DNA from 4 places in the Neobacillus terrisolis genome. Region 4 is predicted to be linked to each of the others. Evidence: riboswitches for the same ligand, from Rfam matches in the RefSeq annotation. Region 4 holds a riboswitch; each other region holds the start of a gene.
The links. Region 4 has a riboswitch for lysine ahead of ACI48O_RS09795 (transporter substrate-binding domain-containing protein). Riboswitches for the same ligand answer to the same signal wherever they lie in the genome.

Region 1 (3,214 bases), on a different contig from region 4:
CGTTATTATTACTTTGGGAAGTAAGGGAGCATTCCTATACAGTGGCGTTGAAAAAGGCAAGTTAGTAGCCGGATTTAAAGTTGATGCTGTTGATACAACCGGTGCTGGAGATGCTTTTAACGGTGGATTTGCCCATGCAATAAGTAAAGGGAATTCTGTGGTCGATGCAATGGTTTATGCCAATAGTGTGGCGGCTCTTTCGGTAACAAAAATTGGTACCGCACCAGCCATGCCATATAAACAAGATGTTGAAAACTTTTTAAAAGAGAAAGGTCTGTTGATTACATGAGCGGGATAAATAGAATTATTGACCATACATTATTAATGGCAACTGCCACTTCGGCTCAAGTAATACAACTTTGTAATGAAGCAAAGGAATACCAATTTGCATCAGTATGTATTCCTCCGAATTATGTGTCACTTGCCAGTAGTCAGCTAGCGGAAAGCGATGTGAAAGTTTGTACAGTCATCGGGTTCCCGCTTGGCTATAACAATACTAGTGTAAAGATTTTTGAAGCGAAAAAGGCCATTGCCGAGGGTGCAGAGGAACTTGACTACGTTTTAAATATCGCTCAATTAAAAAACGGTAACTTTGAGGCGATCGAGGTTGAGATGCAAGAATTCGCTGAATTAAAAAAGGATCATCCAGATTTAATCATTAAAGTTATTCTTGAGACCTGTTATTTAACTAAGGAAGAGATCGTTCAAGTTTGTCGACTGGCTAAACAGGCAGGAATTGACTTTGTAAAAACCTCAACAGGCTTTGGAACAGGTGGGGCAACGATTGAAGATGTACAATTAATGCGCCAAACTGTTGGAACAAAAATTGGTGTAAAAGCCTCTGGTGGAGTTCGGACAATTAAAGACGCTGAGGTGATGATTAAAGCAGGTGCTAACCGGATTGGAACGAGCAATGGGGTTGGAATAGTTAGCGGTAATAGAAGTGTTGAAAGCAATTATTAATATTAATAAGAAGGGAAGTCCTAAAACAGGATTTCCTTTTCTTATGGAAATTCCTTGAGTCGTTATTTTATCAAAGTAATAAATGGATTTAATTCCTCTGGAAACATCAGGTTATTGACATTTTTTACGGCAAACTTTATAGTTATGATGTTCTATTAATATAATATTTTTGCCCTCATCCTAACCGATGAGGTAGAGGTCGCGATTTTGATTAGTAAAGTAACGGAGATATAGAGATATCGATGAACTTACTTGAAAGGGAAAATCGCCGAAGCATTCTTAGAGTCTCTAACAACGAATGCTGGGGCTGTTTCCGAATAGGAACAGAACTGTCACGAATGCCATAACCTTGTGCATTTGTGTTGAGCTATCTTCATGGAAGGTTTGATGCGGTTAAATAGAGACTGCCCGCGAGAATTCGTTGGCTTTTTTTATTGAAATTTTGCGCTCCTTCCTACAAATATGAAAAGGAGTTTTTTTATGAGTCAAGGAAATTCAACAGCACGTGTTTTAGTCAGGCCGGAAACTCCAGCTGAACAACCACAGTTGCAGCGTGGTTTACAAGCTCGTCATTTAACAATGATTTCGATTGGTGGAGCCATCGGAACTGGTTTATTTTTAGCAAGTGGATCTGCCATTCATACAGCGGGGCCAGGAGGCGCATTACTTGCCTATGCCATAATTGGTGTAATGGTATACTTCTTGATGACAAGTCTTGGTGAATTGGCTGCGTACATGCCGGAAGCAGGTTCATTTAGCACGTATGCAACAAGATTTGTTGATCCAGCTTTAGGGTTTGCGCTTGGCTGGAATTATTGGTATAACTGGGCGATTACGGTTGCGGCAGAATTAGTTGCCGGGGCACTTATTGTGAAATTCTGGTTACCGGAAAGCTCTTCACTTTTGTGGAGTGCTGTATTCTTAGCGGTTATGTTCGGTTTGAATTATTTATCAGTTAAAGGCTTTGGTGAGTCTGAATACTGGTTTGCACTTATTAAAGTTGTTACGATTATTCTCTTTTTATCTGTTGGTTTATTAATGATTTTTGGAGTGTTTACTGGTAAGGCGGTAGGGTTTTCAAACTTTACTTTAGGTGACGGTCCATTCCACGGTGGATTTTTCACGATGATTGGTATCTTCATGGTAGCCGGGTTCTCGTTCCAAGGTACTGAGTTGCTTGGGGTTGCAGCAGGGGAAAGTGAAGATCCGGGACGTAATGTTCCACGTGCAGTCAAACAAGTATTTTGGCGAATTCTGTTATTCTATATTTTAGCGATCTTTGTAATTGGGATGTTGATTCCATTTACACTGGAAGACCTTGCAAGCGGCGATGTAACAAAGAGCCCGTTTACGTTAATTTTTGAGCGTGCTGGTTTTGCGTTTGCTGCTTCTGCGATGAATGCTGTTATTTTAACATCTGTTCTTTCAGCGGGTAACTCAGGAATGTACGCATCTACTCGTATGCTTTGGAATTTGGCTAAGGAAGGAAAGGCACCGAAGTTTTTAGCGAAAGTGGATGGACGCGGTGTTCCTGTTAATGCCTTGATTGTCACAGCAGCAGTTGGACTTGTAGCCTTTTTTGGTTCATTACTGGGAGATGGTGCGGTTTATATCTGGTTATTGAACGCATCTGGTATGTCCGGATTTATTGTATGGTTAGGAATTGCGGTCAGCCACTATCGTTTCCGTAAAGCTTTTGCGTTACAAGGACGCAGCTTAAGTGAGCTTCCTTACCGTGCTAAGTGGTTCCCGTTTGGTCCGATTTTTGCCTTCGTATTATGTGCATTTGTAGTCTTAGGTCAAAACTATTCTGCCTTCTTAGGTGACAAAATTGACTGGTACGGAGTAATGGTTTCATATATCGGCTTACCATTGTTTATTGCAGTGTGGTTAGGCTATAAATTTGTGAAGAAAACAAAAGTAATCCCTCTTCATGAGTGCGATTTAACGCCTACGCTAAAAAAATAAGTTATCTATCATTAACAATAAAAGAGTAAACAATAAAAGACATCTAAGAACAGAGCAAAGTCATCTGCTTCTCAGATGTCTTTTTTCTTTACCGCATTAAAGCGGCGGGGGACAGTCCCCCACCTCTTTAATGCGATAAAGGGGAAGGGGTATTTGTAGGCAGTGGATGGGTTTTTTTATATAATAATTGGTAGAGGGGAAAATGACCGAAATGGCCGATCTAATCCGAAGACAATGTTTATGTCTACGTCTTAAGTCCTAGTTGTGATTAAGGTTGCGGTCT
Region 2 (3,214 bases), on a different contig from region 4:
CCGTCCTGAAGCAAAAGCGGTTGGCCGCAATTTAAACATTTAAGAAAATCGAGCACCTTAAGGTCGATTCCAATCGTTGTACTAGATTCTATGTTTTTTGCCGATAAGTCGATTAATTTGCTGTTTAGCTTGTCTTTTATTCTCGTTAACTCTTTTATTTCATGATCAATTTTTTTGTATTTTTCCTTATATAATGATTGATAAAATGGATCTTCTTGATAATTGGCCAATTTGCCAAAGTTTTTATATAGAAAAAACAATTTTATCTCATTTAAATGAAAGCCCAGCGCTTTAAATTCAATTATTAATTCAAGGTCTGTTTGACAGCGGTTATCGAAAAAGTACTGCCCACCCTTTTTCTCAGGAACGATCAACCCTAAATCCATATAATGCCTAATTGTGTCCACACTTACTTCGTTTGATTTGGCAAACTTTCCGATTCTCATCGTCTCATCACCAGCACCTTTTAATGCACTTTTAAGTTTATTATAGCGCTCCTGTTTAGACAGAACCATTCACTTTTGTGTGGGCTAACAAAAAAGTAGTCGGCTCGGAATCCGAACTACTTTTTCCCACTTTATATGCTTGTTAATGAAAGCTGGTCCTCAGGTAGGGCCTTAAGTGATCCATCTTCATTGAGAACAGAACGCCATGTATAAAGCGGTTCATAGCCAAGTATTTCCTTAGCCTTATCAATGGCCATAAGCGTTTCATGTCCGTTAACATCCCTCTTTAACGTAACCTTTGGGAAGTATTTTTTAGCTAAATCCTGACTAAGGTCGGGCATAATGGTATCTGGGGCTGTGATATGGAATACTTGATTTCCTAAATTCTTTTTTTCCAACGCCAGAAGACAGGCCCTTGCAGCATCCCTTACGTCACAATATGCCCATGCGTTTTGCTTCTGAATGTCTTTTTCGGTTTCCGTCCAATGCATTCTTGGAATTTTTTCATATTCGTCCGGCTCATAGCAATTGGCAAACCGAAGCGCAACCACTTCCGTTTTAGTCAGTTTATGAAACATACCGGACAGCTGTTCTGTAAGGAGCTTGACCATCGCATAAGACGATCTAACATTGGTAGGATGCTCTTCATCAACTGGCAGGTAACTAAGCTGCTCTTGCACAAACGGATACCCTAATACTGTTTCGCTGGAGGCCCATACAAGCTTTTGGATTTTTAAATCCTTACATGCCTCAAGGATATTAAAATTAACAAGCATGTTGTTTTCAAATATCGCTTGTGACGTATTCCTTATATCGGTTGGAATATTAGCAAGATGAACGACTGCATCGCATCCCATCAACAGTTGAATGACCTGCCCGTAATCGCGCAATTCCGCCTGGATAAATTTTTTCGATGCAGATTCCTCGCGCAATTTGCGGTCCGAAGCGGTAACATCATGTCCTGCTTCTAAAATCGTTCTTACGGTCCAGCGGCCGATTTTTCCTGCTGCTCCTGTTATGACTACTTTCACCACTTCCAGCTCCTTTTTTCAAAATTAAAAATGTCTCTTCAAATTATTACACCTTTGTTAGATTTCCCCTTTGCTATTGTTTTATAGGAGGAGTTTAAATAGAAAATATTGGTGGAAGGGATTGGATTGTTGATTTCGTTTCCTCCCAACTTTTTCAAAATATAGTGAAATTCTCTTGAACATAGATGAAGTTTCGTGTTATATTACAAGAAATTAATATTTTCTTACTTCAATACCATTTGAAGTGAGGATAGAGGCGCAAAGACCATAAGTAAGTAATTTGAGGATGATGAGATCCAGTGACAATTGCGGAAAGGGGAATTTGCCGAAGCTTCAAAGACCTCATTGTTCTTGAAGCTGGGTCTGCTATTGAATAAATGCAGAACTGTCATATAGGTAATCTATATGGAGGGCTATCTCACGCATGGGAACGATTTTTTATTTGTTTCTATTGCAGCAGCGAGCCTCGTTGCTGCTTTTTTGCGCTTTTTGAATAGCCTTATCCCTCTAATTTTCAAAAAATTATGTAAAGGATGAGGAAATATGACTTTTGGGCAAGTACTAACTGCGATGGTAACACCTTTTGATCAAAATGGTGATATTGACTTTAATGCAACGAGAATACTCGTTAATCATTTAATTAATACTGGTACAGACGCAATCGTCGTTGCCGGAACAACAGGCGAATCTCCAACTCTAACTTCTGAGGAAAAAGTCGCTTTGTTTAAATTTGTTGTTGAGGTTGTTAATGGCAGAGTTCCTGTCATTGCTGGAACGGGATCCAATAACACTAGGGCTTCAATCAGCTTAACGAGACAAGCGGAGGAAGTTGGTGTAGACGGTATTATGCTCGTTGCACCATACTACAACAAGCCATGTCAAGAAGGGATGTATCAGCATTTTAAAGCGATTGCTGAAGCTACCTCTTTGCCGGTAATGCTTTATAATATTCCAGGACGAAGTGTCGTAAACATTTCTGTTGAGACCGTTGTTCGTCTTTCTGAAATCAATAATATTGTCGCAATTAAAGAAGCTAGCGGGAACTTGGACGCGATAGCCCAAATTATCGAGAGAACTCCAAGTGATTTTGTACTGTACAGTGGTGATGATGGCTTAACCATACCAGTATTGTCCATCGGCGGTGCAGGCGTTGTTTCCGTTGCTTCCCATATCATTGGGAATGAAATGCAACAGATGGTCAATAGTTTTAAAAATGGTCAACTTCAGGAAGCGGCTGAAGCACATCGTGCCCTGCTCCCAATTATGAAGGCCCTATTTGCAGCACCAAACCCAAGTCCGGTGAAAGCGGCTTTAAATATGAAAGGTATCCAAGTTGGCGGAGTTCGTTTACCGTTGATTCCATTGACTGAGGAAGAAACTCGTGTGCTTGAACGTGTTTTAGAGCTTGGAAAAGTGGAAGTTTTTAATTAATAGATGTATATATAAAGGCTGCTTAATCCCATGTGTTTTGTGTTTTGGGGTTGGCAGCCTTTTTTGGTTTTTGGACTTAAGTCTTTGTGGGTTGGTGTTGACTGGTTTGTTGGTTCCGGTGAGGAATTTATGTTAATGAGAACCTTCTATTGGCCATTTTGGTGCTTTTGGACCGGACTTTTGGACAGTGAGAACCTTCTATTGGCCACTTTGTTGCTTTCAGACTGGACTTTTGGCCAGTGAAAACCTTCTATTGGCCATTTTGTTGCTTTCGAACAGTACTTTTGGCCAGTGAGAGCTTTCTAT
Region 3 (3,214 bases), on a different contig from region 4:
ACATTTTAACCCTGTCTTTTCGACGCGTCAAGAAAACGTATTCAAAAATTTGTTGAAAAATAATTTTTTTTAGAATAATTTGTTATTCGAAAAATTCAGATTTTTACACCTTGCGATAAATTTTTCCTTATTCTCTTATCGATTTTAAAATATTATTCGGCAAATTTTGTGATGATTAAAAATTCAATAATCACTTGAACTGGATTAAAAACTCATGACTGTTTTTATTGAAAATGTATATAATAGAGCTAGAGAAAGAGGGGAGACCATTGAGTGAACTTACAATACAAGAAAAATTAATCCAAAAGGAGACTCTCTCTGTCCCAATCTTTGGATATAACCTTATTCGTGAGGATTTACTTCAAGATTTACTTGGCAAAGATACTCCTGAGCTTCTATATTGGGCTGGAAAGAGAATAGCACGTAAGTACCCGTTAAATACAAGCGACGAGATCACCGCATTTTTTCATCAAGCTGGCTGGGGAACACTGACCATTAAATCAGAATCAAAACAAGAAAAACTTTTTGAGTTACAAAGTGATGTCATTACTGAACGTCTGAACAGTTATCCTGACAGCACCTTTCATCTTGAAGCTGGCTTTTTGGCACAACAAACGGAGCACCAAAAAGGGGTTTTATCAGAGGCATTTGAACATCCGCGTAAAAAGGGCGCAAAAGTTCAATTTACTGTGAAGTGGGATTTAAAAGACAAAATTGAAGACTGATTAATGGATTGGGCTGACTCGACCGAGTCAGCCCGATTTTTTTAACGATACTCAGACAAAAGGAGTGCTTCCGATAGCTGAAATGCACGATGAAGCGAGTTTACTGCAGGAATCATTTGCTTTTCTGAAACGACGGCTGAAACTTTAATTTCGGATGTACTAACCATTTTGACCTCTATATTATTTGAAGCTAACACTTCAAACATTTCGGCTGCAACGCCTGGATTTGAGATCATGCCTGATCCGACAATAGAAACCTTTGCCAGCTCTTGCTCCGACTCGATTCTTTCATATCCAAGTGTTTCTTTTACTGCGGACAAAACGGATAGGGTCTCTTCTAAATCTGAGCTTTTTATTGAAAAAGATAGATTAGCCCCATTTCCTTCAATTGTACTTTGAATGATAATATCTACATTGATCCGGTTTGTTGCCAATGTTGTAAAAATAGTTGAAAGACTCTTCAATGAATTTGGTAACCCAATAACAGATACTCTTGTAATTTCATCCTCAAATGCTACGCCACGGACAACTAAGTTTTGCTCCACTGATACTTCCTCCTCAATGATTGTTCCCGATTCCCTTACCAAACTTGAACGAACTTCAAGCGGGACTTGATAGTTTTTTGCATATTCTACTGCACGTGGATGCAAGACCCCGGCACCGAGGTTTGCTAACTCCAGCATTTCATCATAAGAGACTGACGCTAATTTTCGAGCATCCTTAATAAAACGCGGATCGGTCGTAAATACTCCTGTTACGTCTGTATATATATCACATTTATCCGCTTTAAGAGCAGCGGCCAATGCTACCGCTGTTGTATCGGAGCCGCCTCTCCCTAAAGTGGTAATTTCTCCGTCAATTGTTACTCCCTGAAAACCTGCGACAATCACTATTTTTTCTTCATTTAAATTCTTCTTGATTTTCTCGGTCTCGATGTCCATGATTCTGGCACTGCTATGAACCGATTCTGTAATGATTCCTGCTTGCCATCCCGTATAGGAGATTGCTTCATATCCTTTTTCCTGTAAGGCAATAGACAGCAAAGCGATGGTAGTTTGTTCACCCGTTGTCAGCAGCATATCCATTTCACGCTTGCTCGGGTTTTTGGAAATTTCCTTGGCCATGCTGACAAGGTGATCGGTTGTTTTCCCCATTGCAGAAACAACCACGACAACGCCATTTCCCCTGTTTTTTTCTTCAATTACACGGTCGGCAACGTTTAAAATACGCTCAATGCTTCCAACTGAGGTTCCGCCAAATTTTTGTACAATAAGCCCCACGTTTTCTCCTTCTTTCTACGAAAATTATCCTTCTTTGTTTGACTGCTTTTTCATAGAACCCTTTTCAAGGCAAAAGAAAAAGCAATGAGAATCATATCTCATTGCTGTGAAAACGTTTAAAAACATATACGTAACCACAGTGAGATAGCTCTCCAAGACATGAGTCTTGACAGTCCTAGCACTTATTCAATGCAGAACCAGCAAAAAAAGCAATGAGTACTTCTTTCACTTCGGCGAACTTTCCTTTCAAAGCTTTTCCTTGAAGCTCATTCTTCTCCAAGCTTTTACTGATAAAGTTCGCACCTCTATCTTCACTTTAACGCTCTAAAGTGTCGATCATTAAGTTTTTAACATTATAGCATGTGTAAATATTATTTAGCAATACTAAGAATTTAATTTTTCTAAAAGCTCTTCCGCAACATTTGCAGGAATACCTAGGGAAACAATTTGTTCGATACTGGCTTCTTTCATTTTTTTCACTGACCCGAAGCTTTTTAACAAAAGCTTCTTTCGTTTTTCACCGATACCCTGGATATCATCAAGCAAGGATTGAAACGCATTCTTTCCTCTAAGCTGACGATGAAAGGTAATGGCGAAACGGTGAACCTCGTCTTGAATGCGCTGCAATAAATAGAACTCTTGACTATTTCGGGCAAGTGGAACAATTTGCAGCGGATTTCCAAATAAAAGCTGGGATGTCTTATGCTTGTCATCTTTAACAAGACCGCTGATCGGAATATCAAGCCCAAGTTCATTTTCTAAAACATCTCGCACTGCTTCAACATGCCCTTTTCCACCATCAATTATGATTAAATCCGGCAGAGGAAGATTTTCCTTAAGAACTCTCGAATATCTTCTTCTCGTAACTTCTCGCATTGATTCATAATCGTCTGGACCGGTTACTGATTTTATCTTATATTTTCTGTATTCGTTTTTCTTCGGTTTCCCGTCAATAAAAACAACAAGTGCAGACACGGGATCTGTTCCTTGAATATTAGAATTATCAAAGGCTTCTATTCGATGAGGAGTAAAAATCCCCATCGTCTCCCCTAAATTTTCCACTGCCAGGATTGTCCTTTGCTCATCCCGTTCAATTAACGAAAACTTTTCCTTCAACGCGATCGACGCGTTTTTTTCAGCTAATTTGACAAGGTCTTTTTTCTGACCGCGCCGTGGTATTAATACCTTTATACCGAGGAGCTGTTCCGC
Region 4 (3,214 bases):
TACTTGAAAATGCTCAGTTCACGGAGAAAATTATGCTTGATCGAAAAACGATTGTGATTTCAAGCGTAGGTTCGGATGAACCTGGTTTTGTGTATTACTTTCAACAACGTAAATCAGAGGAAGTACCGACTGCGATTGGAGATTTGATGATGAATCCCTCAGAAAAAGTGAATCTCATTTTTCATTTTAGAGGAAAGATGGAAAATTACCGTTATTTACAACTGATTGAACAACCCGCTATAGAAAATATTAAACAGTATGCTCAATTTCAGAAGTATGAAAAAGAAGTAAACGACCTTATTGAGAAAATTTCGCTAGATTACGAGATAGCCCTTGTTAAAAAACAGATTGATGAAGCCCTGGATCAGAAAGATGAGGAATTATTTAAAAGCTTAACAGGCAGGCTGAAGGAGCTTGATGTAAAAAGCGAAAGAATCATAGGTGTGGCCCCTTCGTTACCTTGATTTCCTCAACCGGAAGAAATCACAGGGACGGTTCTCATGTGTTCAAGTTGTTGACGAAACAACAAGGACGACTCTTTTTGAAGATACTTTTAATGGAAAATATGAATAAAAATCCCTGTTATTTGTTGGTAATTTTTATATAATAGGTTTAGAGAGGAGTGCTCAGTCTTTCTGTAGTGCTCCATTTTTATTTTTAATAAGAGATGGGAGAGAAATTTCAGTGTCAAATGAAAATGAGGGGTTCTTTGATAAAGACAAACAAACAGAGCCAAGACGGAAGGTTGAACGGAAAGAAGGAGAACCGACTGCTGCCTTTAAAGGGGCATCATGGGCAGCGCTGATTGTTGGGGTAGCGGCATATCTTATCGGTTTATTTAATGCCGCGATGCAGCTGAACGAAAAAGGCTACTATTTTGCAGTTTTAGTGTTCGGGCTTTATTCAGCGGTGTCATTGCAGAAAGCGGTTCGGGATAAGGAAGAAGGTATTCAGGTTACGAGCATTTATTATGGAATCAGCTGGTTTGCATTGATTGTTTCGATTTCCTTGATGGCAATCGGGTTATATAATGCCGGAAGTATTGTATTAAGCGAAAAAGGGTTTTATGGAATGGCCTTTGTGCTTAGTGTATTTGCTGCCATAACGGTACAAAAAAATATTCGCGATACCCAGCGTGCTAGAGAACGAGATTAAGTGAAACAAGGGGACGGTTCTTGTGGCACCAAAAGGTGCACAAGAACCGTCCCCTTGCACCCACAAGCCCCCCCTGTTCACCTTGACAGTTATTATGATCTATTTTAGAATATATTAGAATAATAATTGAATAGACCTCACTTTTTGCTTGTGGGGTAGAGGCGCGATATTTAACAGTCTTTAGTGGAGCCGGAGAGGCAATGATACTAAGGAGAAGGAAATGTCGCCGAAGCTTGTAATATCTCCAATATTACTGGCTGGGTCTGCAGTTAAGAACTGCAGGACTGTCTCAATAAACTTCCCGGTTTATTGAGTTGTGCTATCTCATTTGGGAAAAACGAGGATTTAGGGCTACTTATAAATATAAGACCTGAGTTCATCGCTCAGGTCTTTTTTGTATATAAAAAGCACCTGTAGAAATGAACTAGCACACTCGCTTCGAGGCAGTCGAAACATATTTTAAGGCTTGGAAACTATATTTATTTTAAAAAAGGAGAGTATCATTATGGTGAAAAAATTATCATTATTACTAGCTATGTCTCTGGCAGCTATCATTCTATTAGCAGGCTGTGGTTCTTCTGAAAAATCAGGTGAATCTTCAAAAAAAGAAGCGGATACGTTTAAAGTGGGTCTTGAAGCCGGATATGCCCCTTTCAACTGGACTCAAATGGATGATTCCAATGGTGGAGTGAAAATTGACGGCAATGCGGAATATGCTGGCGGATATGATGTTGAAATCGCTAAAAAAATTGCTGAAGGTTTAGGAAAAGAGTTAGTTATTGTGAAAACGGAATGGGATGGACTTGTACCATCATTAACTTCTGGAAAAATCGATGCGATTATCGCAGGTATGTCACCAACAGCAGAGCGTAAAGAGACGATTGATTTCTCAGACAACTACTATAAATCAGATTTAATTATGGTTGTGAAAAAAGGCGGAAAGTACGAAGGCGCTAAATCGATTCAAGATTTTAGTGGCGCAAAAATCACGGCCCAATTAAACACATTTCACTACTCCGTTATCGATCAAATTAAAGGTGTGAAAAAAGAGCCGGCAATGGATAACTTCCCGGCAATGCGCGTTGCTCTTGAATCAGGTGTTATTGATGGCTATGTTTCTGAACGTCCAGAAGGCGTGAGTGCTTCATCGGCAAACGATAACTTTGCGATGGTAGAATTTACCGAAGGCTTTAAAACATCTGATGATGATACAGCAATCGCAGTTGGTGTGGCAAAAGGTAGTGCTTTTACGAAAAAAATTAACGAAATTTTAGCTGGAATATCTGAAGAAGAGCGTCAAGAAATTATGGACAATGCCATTAAGAATCAACCGGCAGCGAAATAAGGAAGATATGAAACCGAGTGTATGTGATGCATTCGGTTTCATAAATGTAGGAGGATAAAAATGAGCTTAGAGTGGATCATCAAAATTGTCTCAGAAAATGGGCCAATGTTTCTTCGTGGAGCCGGTATAACACTCGTCATCGCCATCGTTGGGACCATCATTGGCTCAATCATTGGTTTATTGATTGGGGTAATCCGAACGATTCCAATACCTGAACGAGGAATAAAGAAAATATTTTTAAAAATCATAAATGCGATTCTGTTTGCCTATATTGAGTTTTTCCGCGGCACGCCGATGATTGTGCAAGCGATGGTTATATATTATGGTTCGGCATTGGCCTTTGGCTATGATATGGACCGCTTTTACGCAGCCATCTTTATCGTATCGATTAACACAGGGGCATACATGTCCGAAATTGTCCGCGGCGGGATTGTTTCCATTGATAAGGGGCAGTTTGAAGCGGCGCAAGCGATCGGGATGAACCATTTTCAAACGATGTTTACAATCATCATTCCACAGGTTATCCGTAATATTTTACCAGCAACAGGGAATGAGTTTGTTATCAATATTAAGGATACGTCGGTTCTGAACGTTATCTCGGTTTCAGAGCTATACTTCCAAACGAAATCGATTGCCGGCAACAACTTTAGATATTTTGAATCGTTCTTTGTTGCTTGTATTATTTATTTTGTGATGACCTTTACGGTAACGAGA

Region 1: another riboswitch for lysine. It lies ahead of ACI48O_RS15145 (amino acid permease); the one in region 4 lies ahead of ACI48O_RS09795 (transporter substrate-binding domain-containing protein).
Region 2: another riboswitch for lysine. It lies ahead of dapA (4-hydroxy-tetrahydrodipicolinate synthase); the one in region 4 lies ahead of ACI48O_RS09795 (transporter substrate-binding domain-containing protein).
Region 3: another riboswitch for lysine. It lies ahead of ACI48O_RS08070 (aspartate kinase); the one in region 4 lies ahead of ACI48O_RS09795 (transporter substrate-binding domain-containing protein).

Annotation. Positions count from the first base shown of each region.
Region 1 covers NZ_JBKFGH010000024.1:6,595-9,808, reverse strand. The annotation lists gene rbsK (ribokinase) at 1-289, shown strand, start outside; gene deoC (deoxyribose-phosphate aldolase) at 286-963, shown strand; lysine riboswitch at 1,149-1,341, shown strand; gene ACI48O_RS15145 (amino acid permease) at 1,543-2,931, shown strand.
Region 2 covers NZ_JBKFGH010000027.1:135,005-138,218, forward strand. The annotation lists gene ACI48O_RS17140 (MerR family transcriptional regulator) at 1-446, opposite strand, end outside; gene ACI48O_RS17145 (NAD-dependent epimerase/dehydratase family protein) at 578-1,477, opposite strand; lysine riboswitch at 1,721-1,901, shown strand; gene dapA (4-hydroxy-tetrahydrodipicolinate synthase) at 2,021-2,908, shown strand.
Region 3 covers NZ_JBKFGH010000011.1:172,152-175,365, reverse strand. The annotation lists gene ACI48O_RS08075 (YslB family protein) at 270-725, shown strand; gene ACI48O_RS08070 (aspartate kinase) at 767-2,005, opposite strand; lysine riboswitch at 2,143-2,321, opposite strand; gene uvrC (excinuclease ABC subunit UvrC) at 2,390-3,214, opposite strand, start outside.
Region 4 covers NZ_JBKFGH010000013.1:263,078-266,291, forward strand. The annotation lists gene ACI48O_RS09785 (YpiB family protein) at 1-464, shown strand, start outside; gene yiaA (inner membrane protein YiaA) at 685-1,155, shown strand; lysine riboswitch at 1,304-1,485, shown strand; gene ACI48O_RS09795 (transporter substrate-binding domain-containing protein) at 1,661-2,500, shown strand; gene ACI48O_RS09800 (amino acid ABC transporter permease) at 2,561-3,214, shown strand, end outside.